3 regions of the Neobacillus sp. D3-1R genome follow, and region 2 is predicted to be linked to each of the others. Evidence: riboswitches for the same ligand, from Rfam matches in the RefSeq annotation. Region 2 holds a riboswitch; each other region holds the start of a gene.
What was found. A riboswitch is a leader RNA that binds a small molecule or an ion and turns the genes downstream of it on or off. The one in region 2 is predicted to bind S-adenosylmethionine.
Positions count from the first base shown of each region.

Region 1: it holds a riboswitch for S-adenosylmethionine, as region 2 does, so the genes downstream of both, mtnW (2,3-diketo-5-methylthiopentyl-1-phosphate enolase) here and ACSBPO_RS18835 (methionine ABC transporter ATP-binding protein) in region 2, are expected to answer to the same signal.
Region 3: it holds a riboswitch for S-adenosylmethionine, as region 2 does, so the genes downstream of both, metK (methionine adenosyltransferase) here and ACSBPO_RS18835 (methionine ABC transporter ATP-binding protein) in region 2, are expected to answer to the same signal.

Region 1 is NZ_CP197471.1:1,318,855-1,325,262, reverse strand. Features, by position in the region: gene ACSBPO_RS06715 (ZIP family metal transporter) at 473-1,204, shown strand; gene ACSBPO_RS06710 (Spo0E family sporulation regulatory protein-aspartic acid phosphatase) at 1,249-1,512, opposite strand; gene ACSBPO_RS06705 (cupin domain-containing protein) at 1,751-2,284, opposite strand; gene ACSBPO_RS06700 (methylthioribulose 1-phosphate dehydratase) at 2,516-3,145, opposite strand; gene ACSBPO_RS06695 (2-hydroxy-3-keto-5-methylthiopentenyl-1-phosphate phosphatase) at 3,138-3,809, opposite strand; gene mtnW (2,3-diketo-5-methylthiopentyl-1-phosphate enolase) at 3,809-5,023, opposite strand; SAM riboswitch class I at 5,131-5,245, opposite strand; gene ACSBPO_RS06685 (pyridoxal phosphate-dependent aminotransferase) at 5,331-6,408, opposite strand, start outside.
Region 2 is NZ_CP197471.1:3,656,519-3,662,926, reverse strand. Features, by position in the region: gene ACSBPO_RS18840 (O-acetylhomoserine aminocarboxypropyltransferase/cysteine synthase family protein) at 1-1,049, shown strand, start outside; SAM riboswitch class I at 1,189-1,296, shown strand; gene ACSBPO_RS18835 (methionine ABC transporter ATP-binding protein) at 1,440-2,465, shown strand; gene ACSBPO_RS18830 (methionine ABC transporter permease) at 2,458-3,126, shown strand; gene ACSBPO_RS18825 (MetQ/NlpA family ABC transporter substrate-binding protein) at 3,141-3,986, shown strand; gene ACSBPO_RS18820 (carboxymuconolactone decarboxylase family protein) at 4,104-4,475, shown strand; gene sufC (Fe-S cluster assembly ATPase SufC) at 4,796-5,581, shown strand; gene sufD (Fe-S cluster assembly protein SufD) at 5,599-6,408, shown strand, end outside.
Region 3 is NZ_CP197471.1:3,445,354-3,451,761, forward strand. Features, by position in the region: gene metK (methionine adenosyltransferase) at 310-1,512, opposite strand; SAM riboswitch class I at 1,723-1,858, opposite strand; gene pckA (phosphoenolpyruvate carboxykinase (ATP)) at 2,110-3,696, shown strand; gene ACSBPO_RS17675 (DUF2584 domain-containing protein) at 4,067-4,309, opposite strand; gene ACSBPO_RS17680 (alpha/beta hydrolase family protein) at 4,348-5,136, opposite strand; gene ACSBPO_RS17685 (ABC transporter substrate-binding protein) at 5,338-6,282, shown strand; gene ACSBPO_RS17690 (ABC transporter ATP-binding protein) at 6,310-6,408, shown strand, end outside.

The DNA of each region.
Region 1 (6,408 bases), 2.3 Mb from region 2:
AAAGCAAAAGCCTTCATCATATAATTGAAAATGCTTTTATTACGATATATGTATCGTAATATAAGCATAGTACAAACGATTAAAATAAAGGGTTAACAATCTATGAACATTTGAGAGTATTTTCATACTTTGTTAAAAATTTGTAACCATTTTGACCCTTAAAATATGCTATATAGTGATGTTGTGATCCAAAAGGGTTTCACTTAATACGCTAGTAACACATGATGTAAAGATGGAAATATGTATCGTTTAGTAAAGAAGTGTAGTAGAATAGATGCATTCCATGGATGTCCAAAATTCTCATACAGAAATGTCATTCATTTTGATGGAGTAAAATTAAGAAATTGAAAATAAACTGTTTATTATACTATAAGAAATATAAAGATATAGACAATGATATAAATCACACCCATACGTTCAAATATGAAAGTTCAATAAATAATTGTCGAAATGAAGGAAAGGAACAAGTGCTATGAAGGAAGTATTGATTGGAAGCATTTTATCAGCCTTATCAACAGGTTTTGGGGCTATGATTATCCTGTTTATGAGTCAAAATGTTACACACCGGTTTCGGGATGTTTTGTTAGCCTTTACAGCAGGTGTTATGATGGCTGCTTCTACGATGGGGCTTATTCCTGAAGCTTTAAGCTACGATGGTTTTATTCCGTTAGCTATTGGAATTATTCTCGGTGTTTTTGTCTTAACTATAATGGAAAAAAATATCCCACATATAGATTTACAGCATTCAAAAAGTGGACTTAAATTTGATGAAAAGGCATTGTTAATTATCGCGGCTATTACCTTGCATAATATTCCAGAAGGCCTCTCTGTTGGAGTAAGTTATGCATCAAACCATGGAGAAACTGGGAATCTAATCGCATTTGCTATTGGGTTTCAAAATGCACCTGAAGGACTATTAGTTGCCTTATTTTTAATCAATCAAAAAATAAATAAGGTTAAAGCTTTTATCATCTCAACCTTGACCGGGGCTATTGAAATTATCACTTCTCTATTAGGGTACTACCTAACTTCTTATCTAGATGCACTTGTGCCTTATGGTCTTGCCTTTGCAGCAGGAGCCATGCTTTTCATTATCTATAAAGAATTAATACCTGAGAGTCATGGAGATGGAAATGAGAGGAATGCTACATATTCCTTTATAGTCGGCTTATTGTTTATGATTTTCATTATCGATATATTTTAAATATATATAAAAGGACTGAAAATCATTCAGTCCTTTTTTCTATCTTATATATATATAATCTCTGAGGTCAAAGAGGCTCGTGGCCATACTAACATATGCTGAACAGAAATTTTTATTTCATTTTTACTTTTTGGTTCATTGCGAAAGGTACATTGGTATTCATATATTAATTTATCTAGTTCTTGACTATAATGTAAAGTTTCTTGGCTAGTAAACCCAGTGACTTTTGCGGACAACATCATCATTTCTCTAATCTCATTGATCTCTTCTAGCATTCTATTTGAATGCACCTTGTCTGTCTGGCACAACTCTATTTCCTCCTAATCCACTTTCCACTTATACATTAAGGTACTTAATTTGTATACCTGATGAATTATGACAATAATTTGAATAAATGTAAATAGATTCGCAATATTAGACAAAACTTCCAATCAACTCTTCGGATTCGACAACAACCTTAGGTATTATATCCTATTTTTCGACACTAACACCCCTTATAATAGTCAAAAAGACCCATCACCTAAGTGAAGGGACTTTATCAAAATATTAAGCTTCTACTTCTTCTTTTTCGTAAATAGGTACCCAGCCCTCTGTTGTAACAAAGATACGAATAGCCACAACTTTTCTATCCTCTTTTAAAGTAAAGTAATGTCGAATATTCGGTGGAACAGAAATTAAATCACCAGGATTTAAATGTACCTCAAAGAAAGCTCCGTCTTTTCCTTGGATAATAAATACGCCATGTCCGCTTACAATAAAACGAACTTCGTCGTCAGTATGATGATGCTCTTTTTGGAAATTTACTAGAAGTTGTTCTAGATTCGGTGTATTTTCAGATAGAGAGATTACATCTTGAGCCTTATATCCTCTTCTTTCAGAGATAGCCGCGATTTCACCATCAAATGTATTTAATATTTCTTCTTTTTCCTCGTCAGATAGAAGATATTTCTCATTAAGATGTGCTGGAAGTTTAGTAATATCCCAGTGCTCATAAATCACTTCTTGGCTTGTTAAAAAGTCTAATACTTCCTGTTGATTTTCAATCAGATTACCGTTTTCTTGAAATTTAATATATGCCATGTCAATTCCCTCACTTTTTTTATTTTAGTCTCTGTTATATAGGAATGTTGATTTCCGCTGCAGGCACTCGCTTTCCGCGGGGCGTGCTGTGAGCCTCCTCGTCGCTGGCGCTCCTGTGGGGTCTCACCTGTCCCGCTTCTCCCGCAGGAGTCTCGCGCCTTTCGCTCCAATCAACATTGTTACAAATCGATACTGCTCTTTAACAGAGCAATATCTTAAAATTTAATTAAATTAAACTACTTTAAATAATTGGAAAGGTTTGTGTTCTAATAATCTCAGTTGATAGCGGAATAAGAATTCTGATGCTTCTAAGATTTTTTTTGCTTCGAAAGCGGTTCTTCCCCAAACTGTAATTCCATGATTACGTATTAATACAGCACCTGAGTCACCATGAATATGTTCTGAAAATGCCTTGGATAAGGTTGGTATATGCGCATAATTGCGGATAATTGGTATTTTTAATACAGCATCTTCTTCCCATTGATCAAAAGCTTTAATCAGTTCTTGGCCTTGAAAAGAAACCTCTCCTCGGTCACCGTAAATCTCTGATATAACATTGTTATCGATGGTGTGAACATGCAAGCTGCAACCAGCATTAGTTCTTCGGTAAATTTCAACATGTAATAAAGTTTCAGCAGAAGGCTTTAAATGGGTTGGGACAGCTGGTTGACCAAACTGATCTACTAATAAAAAGTCCTCATCTGTTCTTTGGCGCTTATCTTTTCCACTTGCTGTAACTAAAAATTGCAATGGCTCGTTTTGCACCTTAATAGCTAAATTTCCACTTGTGCCCATAAACCAGTCTCGGCCAGCAAGCTCATCCTTTACATCCGCTAACTCATTCCATTTTTCTTTAAACATTTGCTCGATTCACCCCAATCCATTTTTTAATTAAATCTATACAATCGTAAAACGTTTCGAACTTTTTATATTGAATGCCTAATTCTTCACACTTATCAGCCAAAAACTCCCTAGCAAAAACAAAATCCGCTTGTTTTGCTGCTTCTAAATCTGTAATGGAATCTCCAATTACGATTGTGAAATCATTTGGATTTTTTAATTTTCTAATAACACTGGGTTTGCAGCATCCACAACCGTTATCACAAAGATCATCGCAAGCATTCGGCCAAAGTATATTGATTGTATGATTCAAAAAATCTGCGCTGTTACAATATATACTAGTAAATGGTCCATATGGCTCTAAGATGGGATCTACAAAAAAGTCAATCCCCCCACTTACAACATGAAAAGGAATTCCTTCTTCCTTTGTTAACTGTAATAACTCAGGAAAACCATCACGTATGACAGCATTTTTTAAGGAAAATTGGACGATATCATTTTTTAGATTGCTTGGGAGCAACGCAAATAATTGGCCCACTCCATTTTGAATGCTAACTTTTTGAGACAATATATCGTCTTTTATTGCTTCCCATCCAGGAGGAGCAAACTCTTTCATGATCGCAATAATATTGTCTTTTTCCGTGATTGTTCCATCAAAATCACAATAAATAACAGGTCTGCCCATTATGAATTCACCTCCACATATCCCCATAACTCAAGGGCTGTCTTTAATTCTGGGTATGTTTCGGCACCTTCTATCAGAGTTTGGCCCTTCAAATGTACATCAATCGCTTGTCGAAACGCTTTTCCACCACCTATTGCACCCAATGGGTGGCCGTGAACACCACCGCCTGCATTTATGATAGAATCTTGCCCGAAATCATTAATTAATAATGGAACCAATCCAGGATGAATTCCAGCGGATGGTACAGGAAATGCTTTCTTATAGTAGGTATCTTCTTTTATTAGCTCCTGTTTAATCGATATTGCCTTCTCTTTTTCTAATGCTACAGAACCATAAGGTGATGGGAATAAGGATAAATCTGCCCCAGCATATCTCAAGAGTTTACCAAGTAAGAGTGAGTGAGATAATCCATAGGAATTAGAAGAAGTAAGGGCACCACTTACTGCTGGATGCGCCATTATTGGCAATCCAATTTCATCATCTTCACGCAATTCTTGGAGAGTATCTAGCCCATAAGCAAAAACATTAAATAATAATAAATCAGCACCTAACTCTTTCGCTTTTCGAGCTTTTTCTTTTAAACGAGAGGTCCGTCCCGATAAATTAACCGCATACAAAGTCCGATGTCCAGATTGTTCATAAGTGTTTTGTAATACTCTTTTTCCTGATAAAATTCGTTCTTCAAATGGGGTTAATCCATTATCAAAAAGGATTTCATCATCCTTTACAATGTCAACCCCTCCTAAGGCTTGTGCTTCAAGTTGTCTAGATAAGAAATTAAGATCTCTCCCGATTACACCTTTAAAGATACTCATTAGTAACGGTCGATCGTAAACACCTAATTTCTCCCTTATTCCGTTTATCCCAAACCTTGGACCTGGAAAGATATCCTTTAATTGATCAGGAAACTCTAAATCTAGTAATTTGACCTTTCCGTCCAATGATAATTTCCCAAACACTGTGGTTAACATAGCCGGAATATCTGCTGAGAAGTTTACAGGAGGATAGGCAATCTTTATAATGGCTTCCCCTTCATGTTCAGGATCTTCTTCGATAGAAACTACTTTGCCTTTATGTTTTCTTAATTGATTTTGCTCAAGTTCAGGTAGATCAGTCCATGATCCAATTGTTAATCCGAGAGCTATATCCTCTGCTTTTTTAAGTGGGCTACCCTTGATATCTTTAATAAGATACGTAGCAATTAAATCATTCATCGTAAATCTTCCTTTCAAACTCATCTGCATGACTATTCTTTGTTTGCAATTTTCACAATAAAAAAACCTCTTCAAATAAGAAGAGGTTAGCATACATAACTAACGTCCTCTTATCTTTCAGCTTTTTCGCTGCAAGAATTAGCACCGTGCTTTATGAACGGATTCATAAAATCGGTTGCCGGGCTTCATAGGGCTAGTCCCTCCGCCTGCTCTTGATAAGAAAATCGTTTATTTATTTTATACGTTGTAAATGTTATTTTTCAAATTAATTTGGATTATGACAGGATTTAATAACATTGTCAATGGATTATTTGAAAATTTCTAAAGATTTAATTCTCTCTACTGCTTCTTGCATTCTTCCTTCAGAAGTTAAGAGTCCAACACGAACATAACCTTCTCCATAATGACCAAATCCTACTCCTGGTGCGACAGCAATATGTGCCTTTTCTAATAAAAAATCCGCAAATTCTTCAGAAGTATAGCCTTCCGGGACCTTTAACCAAGCAAAAAATGAACCTTTTGGTGCACGAACATCCCAACCAATTGACTTTAATCCCTCTATCAAGACGTTTCTTCTAGATTCATATAAGGCATTTAGCTCTTCCACACACTGTTGTGAAGCGTTTAAAGCTACTGCTGCAGCTTCCTGAATTCCTCCAAAAATGCTTACATAAAGGTGGTCCTGTAACAGTTCAATAGCAGAAATGACACTGCGATTTCCTACCGCAAATCCAACACGCCAGCCTGCCATGTTATAGGTTTTGGATAAAGTATAGATTTCGATTCCAATATCCTTAGCCCCTTCCGTTTGTAAAAAGCTGATCGGCTTTTGTCCATCAAACCCAATTGCGCCATAGGCAAAGTCATGTACCACACAAATATTCGTATTCTTTGCTAATTCTACCGTTTTTTCAAAAAATTCAAGAGATGCAGTAGCACCAGTAGGGTTATTGGGATAGTTTAAAAACATTAATTTCGCTTTTTCAAGAATTTCAGGTTCAATCGTTTCATATACAGGTAAAAAGCCATTCTCTTCTAGCAAAGGCATTGTAACCATGTTTGCCTGGGCAAGCGATACACCTGACCAATAATCTGGATACCCTGGATCTGGGACAAGTATGGTATCACCAGGATTTAATAAGCATTGCGGAATTTCTACTAAGCCTGCCTTACCGCCAAATAGAACCGCTACTTCCGTATCAGGATCTAAACTAACCCCATATTCTCTTTCATAAAAATCGACAGCAGCCTGCTTGAAATACTTATATCCCTGAAAGGGCGAATACTTATGATTTATGGGATTCGCTGCTGCTTCCTGCAATTTTTTTACAATATGTTCTGGTGTCGGCTGATCGGGATTACCTTGCCCAAGATTAATGACATCA
Region 2 (6,408 bases):
TGGCTGCTATTACATTGGCGATTTTAAACATTGCTCAAGCTGGGGATGAAATCGTTTCGGCTTCGACGCTTTATGGTGGAACCTATAATTTATTTGCGACAACGTTGCCGAAGTATGGAATCACAGTTAGGTTTGTCGATCCCGAAAAGCCGGAGAATTTTGCAGCAGCTATCTCGGAAAAAACAAAAGCCGTTTTTGCTGAAACAATTGGCAATCCGAGTTTAAGAGTATTAGATATCGAAAAGGTATCTGAAATCGCTCATTCCCATGGGATTCCGTTAATCATTGATAATACCTTTGCAACTCCATACCTTTGCAGACCAATCGAATACGGAGCGGACATTGTGGTACATTCAGCCACAAAATGGTTATTAGGTAATGGAACTACACTTGGAGGAATTATTGTTGATGGTGGGAAGTTTGATTGGAATTCTAGCAAGTTCCCTGGATTTAATGAACCTGATCCAAGCTATCATAACTTAGTCTATAGTGAGGCGTTAGGATCCCAAGCTTATATTATTAAGGCAAGAGTTCAACTTCTCCGCGATCTTGGGCCATCACTAAGTCCGCAAAATGCCTTCCAATTCACACTAGGGTTAGAAACACTACATGTTAGAATGAAGGAGCACATTGCCAATACAAAAGTAATTGTACGTTACCTCGAGGAACACTCAGCAGTTGATTGGGTAGGGTATCCAGGTAATGAACCGCATCCTGATTATCACCTAGTCGAGAAATACTTACCAAAAGGTGCTGGGGCAGTGGTTGTTTTTGGCATAAAAGGTGGTAGAGAAGCAGGAGCAAAGTTAATTAATTCGGCTAAGCTCTGGGCACATGTTGCCAATGTAGGAGATGCCAAAAGCTTAATGATTCATCCTGCAAGCACGACGCATCAACAATTAGACAATGAAGGGTTAATAGCTTCAGGAGTTTCAGAAGATTTAATCAGACTATCTATTGGAATCGAAAATGTAGAAGATTTAATAGAAGACTTAGAACAAGCAATTGAAAATGCGACGGGTATACGTTCTATTTCATTACAGGTATAAATGTAAATTGAAAAAATACCCATAAATTATTCTAGAAAAATAGATTGACACCCTACTTTTTCCGTGATACGATATCAATCGTGATTACGAAATTCACTTAAATACATTAACGTGTTAATTAAATATAGTTTGTGGTTTGCTCTTATCAAGAGAGGTGGAGGGATGTGCCCTATGAAGCCCGGCAACCGTCAATATTCGTATTGAAATGGTGCCAATTCACGCAAAGCGTAGCTTTGGGAGATGAGAGAAAGGAAAATCGATGGATTGTGCCTTTCTGCTCATTTGCAGAAAGGCATTTTTATTTTCTTAGAATGATTTTCCCTTAATAACCCAACCCTATGTTTATATATAATTCGAGAATAATAATCCGGAAGTAAAGAGGGTGAAAAAATGATATCGATCAAAAATGTTCAAAAAGTATATTCGTCCAAAAAAGGTCAGGTTAGAGCAGTAGATGATGTGAATTTAGAAATCACTGAAGGCGAAATTTTTGGGGTCATTGGGTATAGTGGTGCAGGAAAAAGTACATTAATCCGTATGCTTAATGGACTTGAAATCCCATCAGCTGGGACCATTACAGTTGCTGAACGTGTCATTTCAAAAATCAAAGGCAGTGACCTTCGTAAGGCAAGACAAGAAATCAGTATGATATTTCAACATTTTAATCTCCTTTGGTCGAGAACAGTTCGAGAGAATATCTCCTTTCCGCTTGAAATTGCTGGGGTAACAAAAGCAGAAAGAATTCGCCGCGTGGATGAGTTGATTAAGCTAGTTGGTCTAGATGGAAGGGAAGATGCTTATCCATCAGAACTCAGTGGTGGTCAAAAGCAAAGAGTAGGGATTGCACGAGCACTAGCTAATAATCCTAAAGTTTTACTTTGTGATGAAGCGACATCTGCTTTGGACCCACAAACAACGGATTCTATACTAGATTTACTAGTTGATATTAATAATCGCTTAGGATTAACGATTGTCTTGATTACACATGAAATGCATGTAATTCAAAAAATTTGCCATCGGGTAGCTGTGATGGAAGGTGGAAAAATAGTGGAGTTAGGGCCGGTGTTAGAAGTGTTTAAAAATCCTCAGCAGCCCATAACAAAACGTTTTGTCCAACAGGTTACAGAACCGGAGGAAACAAAGGAAACAGCTGAGCATCTCATCGGTCGTTATCCAGAAGGAAAAGTCGTTCAGTTAACATTTGTTGGCGAAGCTACTGAGCAACCTGTGATTACGAATCTTATCCGCCATCATAATGTAACCGTTAATATTCTTCAAGGGAAAATTAATCAGACACAGAATGGCTCTTACGGATCATTATTTATCCATATTGATGGAGAGAGTAAAGAAATCACAAAAGCCATCGATTTTATTCGCTCTCAAGCTGTTGGAGTGGAGGTGGTAACAAATGGTTGAAAAGTTCTTTCCAAATGTAAACTGGGAACGAATGTGGCAGGCGACATATGAAACTTTATACATGACAGGGATCTCTGTGTTGGCAACGTTTGTTCTAGGTATTATCCTTGGCCTACTATTGTTTTTAACATCAAAGGATAATATATGGGAAAACAAAGTGATTAACACGATTATCAGCGCATTGGTAAATATTTTTCGATCTATTCCTTTTATTATTCTGATTGTATTATTAATCCCTTTTACTAAATTCATTGTAGGAACCATGATTGGGGAAGATGCTGCATTACCGGCGCTTATAATAGGGGCAGCACCTTTTTATGCACGAATGGTGGAAATAGGGTTAAGAGAAATCAATAAAGGTGTTATTGAAGCAGCCAAATCTATGGGTGCAAAAACGAGCACCATTATTTTAAAAGTTTTACTTCCAGAATCCATGCCAGCATTAGTATCAGGGATAACAGTTACGGCTATATCCTTAGTTGGTTTTACCGCAATGGCGGGTGTTATTGGAGCAGGGGGATTAGGGAATCTTGCTTATTTAGAAGGTTTCCAAAGAAGTCGATTTGACGTCACCTTAATGGCAACAATCGTCATTTTAGTCATCGTTTTTATTATTCAATTCATTGGTGATATTATCACCGCTAAATTAGATAAAAGATAAAGGAGAAATGGAACATGAAAAAATGGTTAAGTGTACTATTATCATTAGCAATGGCATTAGTTCTTGCAGCTTGCGGAACTTCTGAAGAAAAAACAGAGGGTGGAAATGCAGGTAAAGAAGATGGATTAAAGAAATTAGTGGTTGGAGCGTCTAACGTTCCCCATGCTGAAATTTTAGAAGAAGCAAAACCTCTATTAAAAGATAAGGGGATTGACTTAGAAATCACAACTTTCCAAGATTATGTATTACCAAACCAAGCATTAGAATCTGGTGAATTAGATGCAAACTACTTCCAACATATCCCTTACTTAAATGCTCAAATTAAAGAAAATGGATATGACTTTGTCAATGCAGGCGGAATCCACATCGAGCCAATTGGTGTTTACTCAAAAAAATATAAGAGCCTTGATGAACTTCCTGAAGGTGCACATATCATTGTAAGTAACTCAGTTGCAGACCACGGCCGTATCTTAACGATGTTAGAAAACAAAGGTTTAATTAAGTTAAAAGAAGGCGTTGAAAAGACAGAAGCTACCGTTGATGATATTGTAGAAAATCCTAAAAAGTTAAACTTTGACGCAGAATATGAAGCATCTTTACTTCCTCAAATTTATAACAACGGTGAAGGCGATGCGGTGTTAATTAACTCTAACTATGCAATTGATGCAGGATTAAATCCACTTGAAGATTCTATTGCGATCGAAGAAAGCGATTCACCTTATGTAAACGTCATTGCTGTTCGCAAAGGTGACGAAAATAAAGAAGAAATTAAAACATTAGTAGAAGTTCTACGTTCAAAAGAAATTCAAGATTTCATTCTTGAAAAATATAAAGGTGCAGTTGTACCAGTTTCAGAATAATAAGGTTAAGGTCAGAACTTCATAAAGAGTTCTGACCTTTTTCTTTTACTAAAAATGCATAGCACTCATTTGTTGTTATCATACTAATTTTGATATTGATTAGGATGGAGTGAAAACATGGAACATAACAATGAACTAAGAAATTCTACAGAATTAGCTTTACATGAATATAAAGTAGGGTTAGGTACTTTTACGCAAAAAATGCCTAAGTTGGCTCAACATTATAATGCCTTTACAGAGGCATGTTTTGAAGAAGGAGTATTATCCAAAAAGGATAAACAATTAATCGCCCTGGGAATCAGTTTATATTCTCAAGATGAATACTGTATTATTTATCATGTGAAAGGTTGCCTTGATGAAGGAGCCAGTGAAGAAGAGATTTTAGAAGCGGTAGGTGTGACAGCTGCATTTGGCGGTGGAGCAGCTATGAGCCAAGCTGTTACTCTCGTTCAAGAAGCAATGGAAGAGTTAAATCAGTTAAAACAATAAGTAACTTATATAATAAGGAAGAAAATTGCTAAGGGGCAGACTTTTTCAGTCTGTCCCTTATTCTCATACATGAATAAGGGACAATAGAGGAAAAACTAATATGTAATGTAAAATGCCTAATAAAAAAATAGTTTTTAATAAAAATTGATATAAATCAATGATTTTTTCAACAAAATACATTAACATTATCACGGTAGTGTAAATCGTCTTAAATGGTTGCTATCAGATTCTATTTGTTATAAGATTGTAATGAGAATAAAATGAGAATGAGATTTGATGAATGAACAAGTCATCAAATATTATACTTCGGAGGTATAGATATGGCAGGATCAACTTTAACAATTAAAGACTTACATGTAGCGATTGATGGGAAAGAAATCATTAAAGGTTTAAACCTTGAAATAAAAGGTGGAGAAATCCACGCTATCATGGGTCCAAATGGTACAGGGAAATCTACTCTTTCTTCAGCTATTATGGGTCATCCAAAATATGAAGTAACGAGTGGTAGCATAACACTTGACGGTCAAGACGTTCTTGAAATGGAAGTGGATGAGCGTGCCCGTGCAGGTCTTTTCTTAGCTATGCAATATCCAAGTGAAATCAATGGAGTAACGAACGCAGACTTCTTACGTTCTGCTTTAAATAGCCGTCTTGGTGAAGGAAATGAAATCTCACTAATGAAGTTCATCAGAAAAATGGATTCAAAAATGGAATTCCTTGAAATGGATCCAGATATGGCACAACGTTATTTAAATGAAGGTTTCTCTGGTGGGGAGAAGAAGCGTAACGAAATTCTACAATTAATGATGTTAGAACCAAAATTAGCTATATTAGATGAAATCGACTCTGGATTAGATATCGACGCACTGAAGGTAGTATCGAAAGGTATTAACGAAATGCGTGGAGGAGACTTTGGTTGCTTAATTATCACTCACTACCAACGTTTATTAAACTATATCACTCCTGACACTGTGCATGTGATGATGCAAGGTCGTATCGTAAAATCAGGTGGACCTGAGCTTGCACAACGCTTAGAAGCAGAAGGATATGACTGGATCAAGAAAGAACTAGGAATTGAAGACGAAACAGTTGGGCAAGAAGCTTAAGCGTTAGGGGGATCAACATGACAATTGATACAAAACTACCATTTGATCAGGAGTATATCGCTAATTTTTCAAAAGAAAATGGCGAACCTGCATGGTTAACAGAATTAAGAATAAATGCATTATCAAATGCCGTACAATTACCATTGCCAAAGCCTGATAAAACGAAAATTGATAAGTGGAACTTCACACAGTTTGATACTCATCAAGTGAAAAGCAACGCTTACCAATCTTTATCAGATCTACCTAAAGCGGTAAAGGTATTAGTAGATACGGAATCACAAAATAGAAATTTATATATCCAAAACAATACAACACCAGCTTACTTGGAGGTTTCTTCTGAGCTAAAAGAAAGTGGAGTTATTTTTACAGATATCTTTTCAGCAGCAAGAGAACATGGTGAATTACTTCAAAAGTATTTCATGACAAATGGTGTAAAGATTGATGAACATAAATTAACAGCTCTACATGCCGCATTGGTTAATGGTGGAATTTTCCTCTATATTCCTAAGAATGTAGAATTAAAAGAACCTATTCAGGCTATTTTTGTTCACGACGATGCTTCATTAAATCTTTTTAACCATGTATTAGTGGTTGCTGAGGATAATAGTAAAGTAACATATGTTGAGAATTATGTATCAACAATGGATACAGCTAATGGAATTTTCAATCTTGTTACAGAAGTAGTAGCAAATTCTAATTCTAAAGTACAATACGGTGCAGTTGACAACTTAAACAAAGGTGTAACAACTTATGTGAATCGTCGTGGCGTGGCTGGGAAAGATGCACGTATTGAATGGGCATTAGGGTTAATGAATGATGGAAATACG
Region 3 (6,408 bases), 210 kb from region 2:
TTTGAAAATTTACCAAGATAGTCTTAAAAAATATCCTCTCTAATACTACCACTGTTTTTTAAAAAATGGCACTGAAAAAGCGGAAAACTTAGCGGTTCAATAGTCCTAATTTTACGAAACAGGAAGAAAAAGGGATACTTTAATTTCCAGCTATTCGTTTTATTCCCTTAATTAGAGGTTTTATTCCTTCACACTTTATAAGACGAAAAATAAAAACGGGAGTTACATAAAATGTAACTCCCTGGTTTTAAAGAAGAATAATACAATGTTTTCTTCTATGAAGAATGCTTTCATTTTCTAGAATAGAAATTAACGATTAGCTGCTTGTGTTTTTAAAGCTTCAGCTTTATCTGTTCTTTCCCATGGTAAATCAACATCTGTACGTCCAAAGTGTCCGTAAGCAGCTGTTTGCTTATAGATAGGACGACGAAGGTCTAGCATTTTAATAATGCCTGCTGGGCGCAGGTCAAAGTTTTCACGAACAAGTTCAACTAATACATCTTCTCCAACAGTACCTGTACCAAATGTATCAACAGAAATGGAAACTGGATGTGCTACACCAATTGCGTATGCTAATTGAACTTCCACTTTTTCAGCTAAACCAGCAGCAACTAGGTTTTTTGCAACATAACGTGCAGCGTACGCAGCAGAACGGTCAACCTTTGTAGGATCCTTACCAGAGAATGCGCCACCGCCGTGACGAGCATAACCGCCATAAGTATCTACAATGATTTTACGTCCTGTTAAACCAGCATCACCTTGAGGTCCACCGATAACAAAGCGTCCAGTTGGGTTGATGAAATATTTTGTATTTTCGTCGATTAATTCTTGAGGAACAACCGGATTGATAACATGTTCTTTTAAATTGCGTTGAATTTGCTCAAGACTAATTTCTGGATGGTGCTGAGTTGAAATAACGATTGTATCGATACGAACCGGCTTATCGTTTTCATCATATTCAACTGTTACTTGAGTTTTACCATCTGGACGTAAGTATGGAAGAATCTCTTCTTTACGAACGTAAGTTAAACGACGAGCAAGTTTGTGAGCTAATGAAATTGGAAGAGGCATAAGCTCTTTTGTTTCATTACATGCAAAACCAAACATTAAACCTTGGTCCCCTGCACCGATGGCATCAAGTTCTTCTTCAGACATTTGTCCTTCACGAGCTTCAAGAGCTTGGTCAACACCCATTGCGATATCAGCTGATTGCTCATCGATAGAAGTTAAAACAGCACAAGTCTCAGAGTCAAAGCCATATTTCGCACGGTTGTAACCTATGTCTTTTATGGTTTGGCGAACGATCTTTGGAATATCTACATATGTAGAAGTTGTAATTTCACCTGCTACTAAAACTAAACCAGTTGTAACAGAAGTTTCTGCTGCTACACGAGCATTTGCATCTTTTGCTAGAATAGCGTCTAAAATGGAATCAGAAATTTGGTCACAGATTTTATCAGGATGACCTTCAGTTACTGATTCAGAAGTGAACAAACGACGTTTTGTTGACATCCGAATTCCTCCTATATTAAACCTCATTATGATACGGTACTCATTCCCTTATAGTATGAATAAAACATTGAGTTTTTATGATGTACAGATTAAAATGTATACTCACAATTAAACTCTTTTGCTATTTCTAAAAGGTCACTTCATAAAACAAATAAAAAAACCTTCCCATGTTTTTGAGGAAAGGTTATTAGTTCGCTGTCGCGCCTTTCACTCTTATCGTTCAAGGTCGATACCTTGCGCAGGTTTAGCACCTTTTCCAAAAATAAAGATCAGTAAGATCCTTTATTAAATTGGGTAGGTTGCTGGGTTTCATAGGGCCTGTCCCTCCACCAGCTCGGGATAAGAGAGTATCCGTTCAAGGTAAAATCATAACTCACCATGTCGAATGATGTCAATGCTTTTTTTGATTATTTTTCATATAAATGAATGATATGGAAAAATGATAGGAAAATGTAAAATTTTTTACCTAATTTATCCGAATAGTATAGACTAATTAGTTAAATGTGTTATACTATTTAACAAGATATCATGATTTAAAAAATGATGATTATTCAGAATTAATTCCAAGGAAAAAGGGAAAAGGAAGGTATTCATAAAATGAATTCAGTTGGCGTTCGCAATGAATTAAACCAATTATTACAGAGCGAAAATATCCAAGTCCAGTTATCTGTTCCACAACTAGTAGAAAAAGTTCTTACTCGAAACGAAGGTTTATTAACTTCAACAGGAGCGGTTAGAGCCACTACAGGGAAGTATACAGGTCGCTCTCCTAAAGATAAATATATAGTTGATGAAGCCTCAGTTAAAGAAAAAATCAGTTGGGGTTCTGTCAATCAACCAATATCTGAAGATGCATTTTCTAGACTATATACAAAAGTAATCCATTATTTGCAGGATAAAGATGAAGTCTATGTCTTTAAAGGTTTTGCTGGTGCAGATAAAAAATATCGTCTACCAATCCAAGTTATTAATGAGTACGCTTGGCATAATCTCTTTGCTCATCAATTATTTATTCGACCGAATGAGGAAGAACTATTAGAACATTCTTCAGAATTCACTGTTATATCTGCTCCGAACTTTAAAGCCGACCCTGCAGTGGATGGCACAATTTCAGAGACATTTATTATTATATCCTTTGAGAAGCGAATTGTCCTCATCGGTGGTACAGAATATGCAGGTGAAATGAAAAAATCCATTTTCTCTGTTATGAATTACTTGTTGCCTGAACAAGATATTTTCCCAATGCATTGCTCAGCCAATGTAGGACGTGAAGGTGATGTAGCTCTATTCTTTGGATTATCCGGTACTGGTAAAACTACATTATCTGCAGATCCAAACCGCCGTTTAATCGGTGATGATGAACACGGATGGTCAGCAAATGGTGTCTTTAATATTGAAGGTGGCTGTTACGCTAAATGTATTAACCTTTCTCGCGAAAAGGAACCACAAATTTTTGATGCTATCCGATTCGGCACTGTACTTGAAAATGTGGTATTAAATAATGAAACACGTTTAGCAGATTATGATGATAACTCCTTAACAGAAAATACACGTGCTGCATATCCGTTACAAGCTATTGATAATATTGTCGATCCGAGCGTTGCGGGACATCCAAACACGATTGTATTTTTAACTGCAGATGCATTTGGAGTATTGCCTCCAATTTCAAAATTAACAAAAGAACAAGCAATGTATCATTTCTTAAGTGGTTATACATCCAAATTAGCAGGAACAGAGCGTGGAGTTACTTCTCCAGAAGCTACTTTCTCAACATGTTTCGGTTCACCATTCTTACCATTACCTGCTACAACTTATGCAGAAATGCTTGGTAAAAAGATTACCGAACATAATTCTCAAGTCTTCTTAGTCAACACAGGCTGGACTGGAGGAGAATACGGTGTTGGAAATCGTATGAAATTAGCTTATACACGTGCTATGATTCAAGCTGCATTAGAAGGCGAATTAACCAATGTGGAAACGGTTCAAGACTCCATCTTTGGATTGAATATTCCTTTACACATTCCTGGTGTTCCGGATGAGGTTCTTCAGCCTAATAAAACTTGGGCAGACCAGGCAGCTTATGAAATGAAAGCAAAAGAACTTGCGGCAAAATTCCGTGAAAACTTTAAGAAGTTCTCAAATGTTCCAGCCGAAATAGAAGAAAATGGCGGACCAATTGCATAAATTGATGAGATCGGGCTTTGTGGCCCGGTCTTTTTTATTTGATTTAAATATTAAAAAATTAAAAACTTATGATGGACATTTCCGCGCTTTCCTTCTTGTGTTTTGTCCTTCATCACCTTTATGACGGACATTTCCGCACTTTCCTTCTTTGGTTTTGTCCTTCATCCCCCTTATGATGGACACTTCCACGCTTTCCCTCTTGTGTTTTGTCCTTCATCACCTTTATGATGGACACTTTCACGCTTTCCTTCTTGTGTTTTGTCCTTCATCACTTTTATGATGGACATTTTTGCGCTTTCCCTCTTGTGTTTTGTCCTTCATCACTTTTATGACTTCTATAAAGAAAAACCGGGCTCCAATGGAACCCGATTTAATTCGTTGAATTTAACGAAACTAGTTCGTATGTAATTTTGGTTTGTTTATTTTCCCATTCTACTCTTCTTATCACACATATTCCGCTCGAATCACTTTCTAAAGTTTTACGAATGTCTAACGGAATATCAATTGGGTAAAGACGGTAGTCCTCTTTTACTAATTCAAATAAATTTTCAGCTATTCTGTTTTCTCGTCCTTTTGTTACCACAAGTGTATTTAACTCTAAAGGCATACCCATTTCCATCTCTCCTTACCTATTCTTCTTTTATTTTATCATTACTGACTATGTTTTTTCATCCATTGTGCTAAGCCGGCGACAACTTTTCGGTTTATAGCTGGTGGGAAGTAATGGGTAAACTCTTCGAAGTACCAGCTCTCCACAGGCTTATTATGGTCCTGTAGAGCCTTCTCTAATTGATAGGAATGTTCTACAGATACATTGTGATCTTTAACCCCATGAATAATCAGCACAGGTGGCTGTAACTTTTCTATTTGAAATAAAGGGGTTCTCCATTCATATCGTTCTGGATATTTATTTGGAGTGCCACCAATCACTCTTTTCATCATTCTTCTAAGATCAAGTCGTTCCTCGTAGGTTAGGAACATATCCGTTACACCGCCCCAACTAACAACAGAAGCAGCTTCTGGAAATTGAATAGCAGTCAACAATGCCATCACGCCTCCACGAGAAAATCCAAAAATATGCACGTTCTTTACCTTTGGATGTGAAGCTAAAAGGGTAAAAGCTGAAAATGCATCCTCTCGGTCATCACCAGCGAAATCCTCATGCCCTTCCCCTCCTTGATTTCCACGATAAAAGGGAGCAAAGACAATAAATCCTTCAGAGGCGAACTGCGCAATTCGAGCAGGACGTACTTTGCCCACATTTTTTATTCCACCACGTAAATAAAGAAAACCATCTAATACTTCATCTGTTTTTGGCTCTGCTAAAAGTCCCTTCACTTTTAAACCGTCAGATAGAAAAGTAACTATGGAAAGTTCAATATTTGGATTTGGAGATGGAAACCTTTGCTGTTCTATTATTCCCTCCATTTTTCGATACATAAAAATAACTTCCTTCCAAAATATCATCTAGGCATTCACACATTTTTTAATTGTTCATAGGATAAACGTAGATAGGTAAATCGCCCATTTGTTCAAGAATAGCTGATTTAACCGTAACATTTTTTTAAACGTTAGGAGGAATTTGGTATGAAAAAAAGTTGGTTCAAAATAGGCTTTACATCGCTCATTATTTTCATTGTCATGTTTTCCTTAACCGCTTGCGGAAAAGACAAAGTTCAAAAAGTAAAAGTAGCCGAAGTAACCCATTCTATTTTTTATGCTCCCCAATATGTTGCCCTGGAAAAAGGATTTTTTAAAGATGAAGGTCTTGATGTAGAAGTGACCACTGTACCAGGTGGCGATAAAACGATGACTGCCCTTCTTTCTGGTGGTGTGGATGTTGCCCTTGTGGGTTCAGAAACCTCCATTTATGTATATGCCCAGGATGCCAAGGATAAAGTCATTAACTTTGCCCAACTGACCCAAACGGATGGTACCTTCCTTGTTTCAAGAGAGAAAATAGATAACTTTTCTTGGGACCAATTAAAAGGAAGCACCTTCCTTGGGCAGCGAAAAGGCGGTATGCCGCAAATGGTTGGTGAATTTGTTTTGAAAAATCATGGTATTGACCCACACAATGATTTAGAACTGATTCAAAATGTTGATTATGCCAATATTGCTCCAGCCTTTGCATCTGGAACAGGCGACTATGTCCAATTATTCGAACCAACTGCCAGTCTTTTCGAAAGTGAAGGAAAAGGACACATTGTGGCTTCATTTGGTAAAGATTCCGGTCATGTTCCTTATACCACATTTATGACTAAAGAAAGCACTATGAAAGAAAATGCCGAGATGGTTGAGAAGTTTACTAGAGCTATTTATAAAGCGCAGCAATGGGTAGAATCACATTCTCCACAAGAAGTGGCAAAAGTAATCAAACCTCAATTTCCAGATACGGATGAAGAATTGATTGCAACGGTTGTTGAACGTTATAAAGGCCAAGGGTCTTATGCTACTGATCCAATTTTAGATGAAGAAGAATGGAATAACCTACAGGATATTATGGACGAAGCCGGAGAACTTCCAAAACATATCGATTATAAGACTCTTGTTAATACCAAAATTGCAAACAGTGTTATGAAATAGTATTTAAAAAGACAGGGAGGCCGCCAAATGAGCTTTTTAGAGATTAATCATGTACATCACACTTATTTTACTAAAACATCGGCTACAACGGCCCTCTCCGATGTTTCTATACAAATTGAGGAGGGA